DNA from 2 places in the Arthrobacter sp. FW305-BF8 genome. Region 2 is predicted to be linked to the other one. Evidence: predicted binding sites of a transcription regulator. Region 2 holds the regulator's gene; the other holds the start of a gene.
The links. Region 2 encodes LexA, which represses DNA repair genes until DNA is damaged. Its sites were predicted from a motif close to TCGAACANNTGTTCGA; they were not measured.
Positions count from the first base shown of each region.

Region 1: a site for LexA is predicted at 1,875-1,890, ahead of LFT45_RS12620 (DUF6504 family protein). Genes of this name have one in related genera too.

Region 1 is NZ_CP084561.1:2,838,289-2,842,703, reverse strand. Features, by position in the region: gene LFT45_RS12640 (SOS response-associated peptidase) at 1-472, shown strand, start outside; gene LFT45_RS12635 (VOC family protein) at 534-956, opposite strand; gene LFT45_RS12630 (chorismate mutase) at 971-1,297, shown strand; gene LFT45_RS12625 (hypothetical protein) at 1,408-1,794, opposite strand; gene LFT45_RS12620 (DUF6504 family protein) at 1,951-2,316, shown strand; gene LFT45_RS12615 (DNA polymerase III subunit alpha) at 2,313-4,415, shown strand, end outside.
Region 2 is NZ_CP084561.1:1,864,090-1,868,504, forward strand. Features, by position in the region: gene LFT45_RS08315 (ATP-dependent DNA helicase) at 1-1,449, shown strand, start outside; gene lexA (transcriptional repressor LexA) at 1,492-2,238, opposite strand; gene LFT45_RS08325 (LysM peptidoglycan-binding domain-containing protein) at 2,616-2,966, shown strand; gene LFT45_RS08330 (histidinol-phosphate transaminase) at 3,045-4,163, shown strand; gene hisB (imidazoleglycerol-phosphate dehydratase HisB) at 4,223-4,415, shown strand, end outside.

The DNA.
Region 1 (4,415 bases), 970 kb from region 2:
GGCTGTACAGTCAAGGCGCTGCGCCGTCCCGGCGGACGGCTACTACGAATGGAAACAGGGCGAGGGCCGCAGCAAGCAGCCCTATTATGTCCACCCCCGTGACGAGTCCGCCATGGCCTTCGCCGGACTGTACGAGTGGTGGAAGGACCCGTCCGCGCCCCCGGGGGAACCCGCCCAGTGGATGCTCTCGATGTCCATCATGACGGCGGACTCGCCGCCGGCGGGAACTGAAAGCACGGTGTTCGCCGAACTGACAGCGCTCCACGATCGCGTCCCGCTGCCCATGAGCGGCGAGACCATGGCGGCCTGGCTTGACCCGCAGGTTGACGACGCCGCGGGCCTGGTGGACCTCGTCCGGTCCGGCGTGAAGGACGTCGCCGCGGGCTGGCGGGTGGATTCCGTGGGCAAGGCGGTAGGCAACGTCCGCAACAACTCCCCGGAGCTCATCGAGCCCGTGGAGGCACTTTTCTGAGCTGCCCTTCTGAGGGTCCCGGACTAGCGGACCCTTACCGGAATCAGAGCCGAGCGTGCAATCAGACGGTGACCTGGCCGCCGTCGTCCACTGTCCACGTGGGGTTGAAGGCAATCTCCCAGCGGAAGCCGTCCGGATCCGCGAAGTATCCGGTGTAGCCGCCCCACGGTTGGGTCTTGGGTGGGGCCACTACAGACGCGCCGGCCGACTCGGCCTGGGCCATCACCTGGGTTACCTGCTCGGCGCTGCCGACGTTGTGGCTGAGCGTAATGCAGGGGACCGCGGCGGGAGCATCAACGGCGGCCTCGGCCCGCATTTGCCCGGCATCCCACAGGGAAAGAATCAGACCGTGATTGGCCTGGATAAAGACCACCTCATCGGGAACCTCACGGTGGACCGGCCAACTCAGGCCGTCCACATAGAAGCGCCGGGAGGCGGCCACGCTGCGCACTCCCAATGAAATAAAATCGACTCTGGGCTGCATGGTTCGATACTGTCATGATCATGCCCACAAATCACGGAGACGAGAAAAACGCCCAGGCTGACCGGGAACAGCTCGCCGCCGTGCGGGTTGCGGTGGACGAGGTGGACGAGCAGATCGTCACGCTGATCGCCCGCCGCGAGCGCCTGATCCGCATCGCGGGAACACTGAAGGGTGACGACGCCGAAGTGCGGGCGCCGGGACGCGTGGAGCGGGTCATCGAGCATGTGCGCTCGGCCGCCGAGAAAAAAGAAATAGACCCGGACATCGTGGAAAGCACGTACCGGGCCATGATCTCGAAGTTCATCGAGCTGGAGATGAAAATCCACAACGACAACAGCTGAGCTGTTGCTTCTGGTTGCGGACAGGTTCAGTCCGCTAACAGGCGCGTCAAGGCGCCGGGCCGGCTGATCCGGGCTGGTGCCCGATGCCGTTCGCGGGGGGCGCCGACCCTCTAAAGCTTCTCCTCGACAGGCACGCCGGACTGGAATTCCCGCCCGTCCGCCTCGCTGAACGCGGACATGAGGTGGCTCTTGTCCAGCCCCAGTACCGTGCTCATGGGGAAGTTGCCCGTGATGGTGTTGCCCGAGTGCTCAACGCTGCTGAGGTCGAAGTTCTCCTCTGTGCCGTCATGGCTGAAGGAGTAGATCGAGACCGCCTCGCCGTTCATGAACTCGATTCCCAGCCTCCGTTGATGTGAATAATCCGGAGTGGCAGCCACGAGCCCCACAACAAAGGCGCCCGATGCTGGAATGTTGCCGTCGATATCGAACCTGGCCACCAATGTGCTTTCTTTGGCGGCGATGCTTACCTGCTTCAGGAGCGCGTCATTGGAACTCATGGGACCATCCTGCCCTGTGAGCCGCCGTCCGTCCACACCCATCTAGGTTTTGTCCCCGGCCCGGCGTAGACTGGAACTATTCGAATACATATTCGAATGACTGCTTCGAATGACTGCGTATTTTCTGCAGGATGAGATTGGTATCCGGAGGCACCCATGGGAACGTTCAGCGAGTCTGTTGACGTCGTCTGCGCACCTACCGGTGAGCCGGCGGAGCTTCGCTGGGGCGGCAGGGAATACCGGGTCTGCACCGAACCCATGCGCTGGTACGAACGCCGCCAGTGGTGGGCCGAAGAACGGCGTGCCCCGTTGGGTAGCGGCCCCGGGCTTGTGGACCATGAGATCTGGCGGGTGCAGGTCCTGCCTGCCGGCAGAAACAGCCCACTTGAAACTTCGGCTGCAGAACCCACTGAACCACTCACCCTTGACCTGGTGCGGCATACCGGCAGCGGACGCTGGCGGCTGCTCCGCATCCACGACGCCCTCCAGCCTAAAGATGCACTCCGGCCCAAATCAGCATGAGCTTCACTCACCTACACGTTTCCACCGCCTTCAGCGCCCACTACGGTGTCTCCTGGCCAGATGAACTTGCCCAGGCAGCAGCGGCCCAGGGGGCAACCGCCCTTGGATGCACTGACCGGGACGGCCTCTACGGCACCGTAAAACACCTCAAGGCATGCATGGCTGCAGGGATTGACCCGGTGGTCGGCGTTGATCTGTCAGTGTTCGACGACGAGGGGGACCACGATGCCATGGTGCCTGGCGAGCGGATGGCTGGCGTCCGGGTTACCAAAACCCGGTTTTCGGCGGACCGCGTCACCGGGCGCGTCGTGGTCCTGGCGCATGGCCATAACAACGGTGCGGGGTACAAGGCATTGTGCCGGCTGATCTCCGACGCGCACGCCCGCACCACGGGCAAGGCCGGGGGAGCGGTGCCCGTTGCTGTCACCAGGGCTGAACTCGCCTCACGCGTCCTGGACCCGGAAACCCTGAAGCCGGTGCTTACCGTGCTGCTGGGCCCGGATTCCGACGTCGGCCTCGCACTGGGCGGGAGGCGGTACCTCCGGCCCCGCACCCTTTTCAAAGGCTGGCTGGACGCCATGCCCGCCGGAAGCGTCGCGGCAGAGATCGTCACCCACCTCAGCGCACCGGGTGAACCCTTGAGCACTGCCCACGCCGTCCGCATGCTCAAGCTGGCGCAGGAGTACGGTGTGCCGGCCGTGCTCACCAACGCAGTCCGTTACTGCGAGGAGGACGGGGCGGCCACCGCCGACGTCCTGGATTCGGCCCGCACGCTCAAGTCGCTTCCCGAACTCTCCGCCGAGCCGCTGCTCCAGCCCAATGGGCAGGGCTGGCTGAAAACCCCGGACCAGATGGTGGAGCTGGGCAAGGAAATCATCCATGCCGCCGGCTACGGGGCAGCCGATCTCCAGGTGCTGCTCGCGCAGACTGAGGCGCTCGCGGACCGGTGCCGCATGGATCGCGTGTCCGACATGGGCTGGAAGCAGCCGGTGGTGCCCGAGGCCGCCGTCATCGGCATTGAGGGGGATCCGCTGGCAGAGCTGGCCCAGCGCTGCGAGGCAGGAATTGCGCGGCGATTCCCTGGCATCTCCGGGAAGGCAGAGGCAGACATGCGCGCCCGGCTGCAGCATGAGCTGAAGATCATCGCCCGCCTCGGCTTTGCCTCCTACTTCCTCACCGTGGCCGAGGTCTCCCGCATGATCCTGGACATGAATGTGCGGGCGGCAGCCCGGGGATCGGGCGCTTCCAGCCTGGTCAACTACCTGATGGACATCAGCCAGGTGAACCCCCTTCAGCATGACCTGATCTTCGAACGGTTCCTTTCCGGCGACCGGTCCACGCTGCCTGATATCGACATCGATGTGGAAAGCGCGGAGCGGCACAACGTCTACCGGAAGATCTTTGACCGGTTCGGCTCACAGCGCGTCACACTGATGAGCATGCAGAACGGCTACCGCGCTCGCGGTGCGGTGCGGGACGCCGGGATGGCTTTGGGGATGGACGACGGCGATGTCGGCGAAATTGCCAAACAGCTGTGGCGCTTTTCGGCACGGAAGTTCCGGGAGGCCCTGGAGGAAAAACCGGAACTTCGCGAGTTCGCGGGACGGGTGGAACAGCGGAACTTTTCTGAGAACCAGCAGTTGGACCTGCTGGTGGACCTCACCGAACGGCTGGACCGCCTTCCGCGCCACATCTCCATGCACCCCTGCGGGGTGATCCTCGGTGATGCCACCCTGCTGGACCGGACCCCGGTCCAGCCCAGCGGCCTTGGCCTGCCCATGAGCCAGTTCGACAAACACGACATGGACCCGATGGGCATGCTGAAGCTGGATGTCCTGGGCGTCAGGATGCAAAGTGCCATGGCCTTTGCCGTGCGGGAGATCATCCGTATCCACCCCTCAAAGGCTGAAGTGGTGGCTGCCGGAGCCCATCCCGCTGGACCTCGGGGCAACGGGCCGGACTTCATCGCCGAGGACGGCCTGATCGACCTCAATGCCGTGCCCCTGGATGATGAGCCGACGTATGAGCTGATCCGAAGCACCCACACGCTGGGGTGCTTCCAGATCGAATCACCCGGCCAGCGGGAGCTGGTGGGCAAA
Region 2 (4,415 bases):
GTGTCCGTCACGTCCATGGAATGCCTCGGCGCGCAGAAATGCCCCCTCGCCGAAGAATGCTTCAGCGAGCTTGCCCGGCACAACGCCACGGAAGCCGACGTCGTGGTGACCAACCACGCCATGCTGGCCGTCAGCGCCTTCGAGGGCCTGGCGGTGCTGCCTGAGTACGACGTCGTGGTGGTGGATGAGGCCCACGAGCTCCAGGACCGGGTGACCGGCGCGGTTTCGGGGCAGCTGTCGGTGGCCATGGTCCATGCCGCGGCCTCCGGCGCCCGCAAGCACACCGGGATCACTGTTGACGCGCTCAACACAGCGGCAGCAAACCTGGAGGTCGCCCTCGCCGGCGTTCCCAGCGGCTTGCTGCCGAACGGCCTGAACGACGAGCAGCTGGATTGTGTGGACCAGCTTCGTGAGGCCTGCCGGGCGGCGCTGTCGGACTCCAAGGGGGACAGCAACACAACGGCCGACGGCGGGCGGCAGCTTGCGCGCTCCCGTCTGCTGGTGATTTTGGAGCTTTGCGAACGTTTGATTGCGGCGCGCGAAAACCGTGAGGTGGTCTGGTTCTCCCGGAACAGCACGTTTGATCCCCAACAGGGATACTCGGCGCCGGACGAGACTGCCCCGGCTCTGGTCAACATCGCCCCACTGAGCGTCGCAGGCAGGCTGCGTGAAGGCCTGTTCGCCGGCCATACAGTGGTGCTGACGTCGGCCACGCTGGCCATCGGCTCTGCCTTCGAACCCGCCGCAGGCGGACTGGGGCTGGTCGGCGACGGTGCGCCGAGCTGGACCGGCGTCGACGTGGGTTCGCCCTTCGACTACCCCCGGCAGGGCATCCTCTATGTGGCACGGCACCTGCCGAAACCGGGCCGCGGCACTTCGCCGGAGGCGCTGGACGAACTCGAGTCCCTCATCCGCGCCTCCGGCGGGGGAGCGCTCTGCCTGTTCTCCTCACGACGGGCGGCCGAGGAAGCGGCGGACGCCCTGCGCACGCGGCTGGATGTCAGCATTCTCTGCCAGGGCGAATCCACTATGACGGCACTGGTGAAGCAGTTCGCCGACGAGCCTGATACGTGCCTGTTCGGCACGATGTCCCTGTGGCAGGGCGTCGACGTGCCGGGCGGATCGTGCCGCCTGGTGGTCATTGACAGGATCCCCTTCCCGCGCCCGGACGACCCCCTGATGACCGCGCGGTCCCGGGCCGTTGCCCAGGCCGGCGGCAACGGGTTCATGTCCGTGTCCGCCACGCACGCGGCCATCAGGCTGGCCCAGGGGGCAGGACGGCTCATTCGGTCCGCGAACGACAAGGGAGTGGTGGCAGTGCTGGATTCCCGGCTGTCCACGGAACGCTATGGCGGGTTCCTGCGGGCTGCCCTGCCGCCGTTCTGGCCGACGACCGACAAGAAGACCGCCGTCGCAGCGCTCGAACGGCTCGCCGGCGCACAGGCGTGAAAAGCCCCGGGCTATAACAGCCCGGGGCTAACGTTGCAGCGGCTACAGCGAGCGGAGTACGGACACCACCTTGCCCATGACGACGGCGTGGTCGCCCAGGATGGGTTCGTACTGCGTGTTCTGCGGAAGCAGCCACGTGTGCCCGTCCCGCTGCCGGAAGGTCTTGACCGTCGCCTCGTCGTCGAGCAGCGCAGCGACGATGTCGCCGTTGACCGCGTCGCTTTGCCGCCGGACCACCACCCAGTCGCCGTCGCAGATGGCGGCGTCCACCATGGAGTCCCCTGCGACCTTGAGCATGAACAGTTCGCCGTGGCCCACCAACTGGCGTGGCAGCGGCATCAGGTCCTCCACCATCTGGTCCGCAAGGACGGGGCCGCCGGCGGCGATGCGGCCGACCAGCGGCACCATTGCGGTGTCCATCGCGCTGGGCAGTTCGGATACGGACGCGCCTGCGGCGCTCAGGGCCGGGGCCTTGTCAGCGCCGCCGGTTTTTGCCGTCCCTGCATCCAGGGTGAGCGGCATCAGGACCTCCATGGCGCGCGGCCGCTTCGGGTCGCGCCGGAGGTAGCCAAGCTTTTCCAGCTGCGAGAGCTGGTGGGTCACGCTGGATAGGCTGGCCAGGCCGACGGTGTCGCCGATTTCCCTCATCGACGGCGGGTAGCCGTTGTCGTTGACCGAGCGCTGGATGGTTTCCAGGATCTTTTTCTGCCGGACGGTGAGTCCCTTGGGGGTCCGCTGAGACCGCGGGCTGCGCTGGGGAGCCTTGCCGTCAGAGGCCTGTGCTGCCATGTTCGCCAACGCCTTTCCGTTCCTCCCGGCCGCGGTAGCTGCAGTGGCCGGGAACTTCCGGCCTGAAAATGTCAGACCCTGCTGATCAACTGCAGATGTGGTTGTTCTGTGATTTCCAACGTAGGCCAGCCATAGTGCTTTTTCAAACATTTGTTCTAGCGAGTCTCGACTTAATTCGTCGATAGGTGCTAAAACTAGGAAAAGCAAAGTTCGAACATGTGTTCTAGTGAGGGCCGCTTGGCAGCCCGGTGTTCGAACTGTTTGTTCGAACACGAGGCAGCACAACTTGGTCCAGGAGGGCTCACGCCATGTCAGCTTCAACAGCAGCATCAACTTCAACGGCAATGTCCCGTTCGGCCGCAATGCCTTCAAAGGCAATGTCCAGTTCAATGGCGGCGTCCCGGACGGGGAAGCCACCGCGGCTTCGTCTGACCCGCCGTGGCCGCATTGTCCTGATCGGTCTGCCGCTTGTTCTGCTGGCTGCCGCTATCCTGTCCCTGACCGGGCTCCTGAACTCCCCGGCCAAGGCTGCAGACAATGCCGGTGGCCTGACGGTTACGCCCACGGTTTCGGTCACGGTGCAGCCCGGTGAATCACTCTGGGCCATCGCCGGGCAGGTCGACCCGGACCGCGATCCCCGGGACGTGATCGCGGACATCGTCCAGCTCAATAACCTCCAGGCCGGCAAAGTCATGCCCGGTCAGCAGCTGTTTGTGCCCAACAAGTAGGGGTGATTGGGCGCGGTTTCGGCTGGCCGGAACCGTCACAGTTTCCGGCCAGCCCTCCGGGTTACTTAAACTGTCCTAGTGACTGACCAGCTTGAGCGACTGAACCGACTGCCCCTGCGGACCAACCTGAGGGGGTTGTCCCCCTATGGCGCCCCCCAGCTTGATGTTCCGATCCTGCTCAACGTCAACGAGAACACGCATGGCGTGCCCGCCGACGTGCGGGCGGCCATCACGTCGGCCGTATCCGAGGCCGCCGCCGGGCTCAACCGGTACCCCGATCGCGAATTTACTGAACTCCGGGAAGCCCTGGCTGAATACCTCGGCCACGGGCTGGGCGCGGACAACCTCTGGGCGGCCAACGGCTCCAACGAGGTCCTGCAGCAGATCCTCCAGGCGTTTGGCGGCCCGGGCCGGTCACTCCTGAGCTTCCCGCCGACGTACTCCATGTACCCGCTGCTCGCCAGCGGCACGGACACCGCCTACATCGCCGGCAGGCGTGCCGACGACTACGGCCTCAGCGCAGAGTCCGCGGCGAACCAGGTGCGGGAACTCCAGCCAAACATCGTCTTCCTGTGCTCACCCAACAACCCCACCGGCACCGGCCTGGGCCTGGACGTGGTGGAAGCCGTCTATGAGGCTGGCGAGGCCAGTCAGGCGGTCGTCGTCGTGGACGAGGCCTACCACGAGTTTGCACACGACGGCACGCCCAGCGCCCTCACCCTGCTGCCCGGCCGGGAGCGGCTCATCGTCTCCCGGACCATGAGCAAGGCGTTCGCTCTTGCCGGCGCCCGCCTCGGCTACATGGCTGCCGCCCCGGAGGTGACCGACGCCCTCCGGTTGGTGCGCCTTCCCTACCACCTGTCGGCCGTCACGCAGGCAACCGCCCTCGCGGCGCTGCAGCACCGCGAGGCGCTCATGGCCGATGTCCAAGACATCAAACGGCAGCGTGACCGGATTGTCGCGGAACTGACGCGGATGGGGCTGCGGCCCGCGGCGTCCGATTCCAACTACGTCTTCTTCGGTGGGCTGGAGAACCCCCATGAGGTCTGGCAGGGACTGCTGGATGCAGGGGTGCTCGTCCGCGACGTCGGCATCGCCGGCCACCTGAGGGTCACGGCCGGTACTGAGACGGAAACCACAGCCTTCCTGGAAGCGCTGGAAAGCATCCTGGCCCGGCAGGCCGTACTTCCGGCCTAAACTTGAATATGGACCAGGTCAGGTCTGCCCCCATCCTTCGTCAAAGGACATCTATCACCATGAGCGACACCGGTATCAAGGCTGCCGAGGCCCGGACTGCACGCATGGAGCGTGCCACCAGCGAATCTTCCGTGCTGGTGGAGATCAACCTCGACGGCACCGGAGTGTCGGATATCAGCACGTCGGTCCCGTTCTACGACCACATGCTGACGGCCCTGTGCAAGCACTCACTCATCGACATGACCGTCAAGG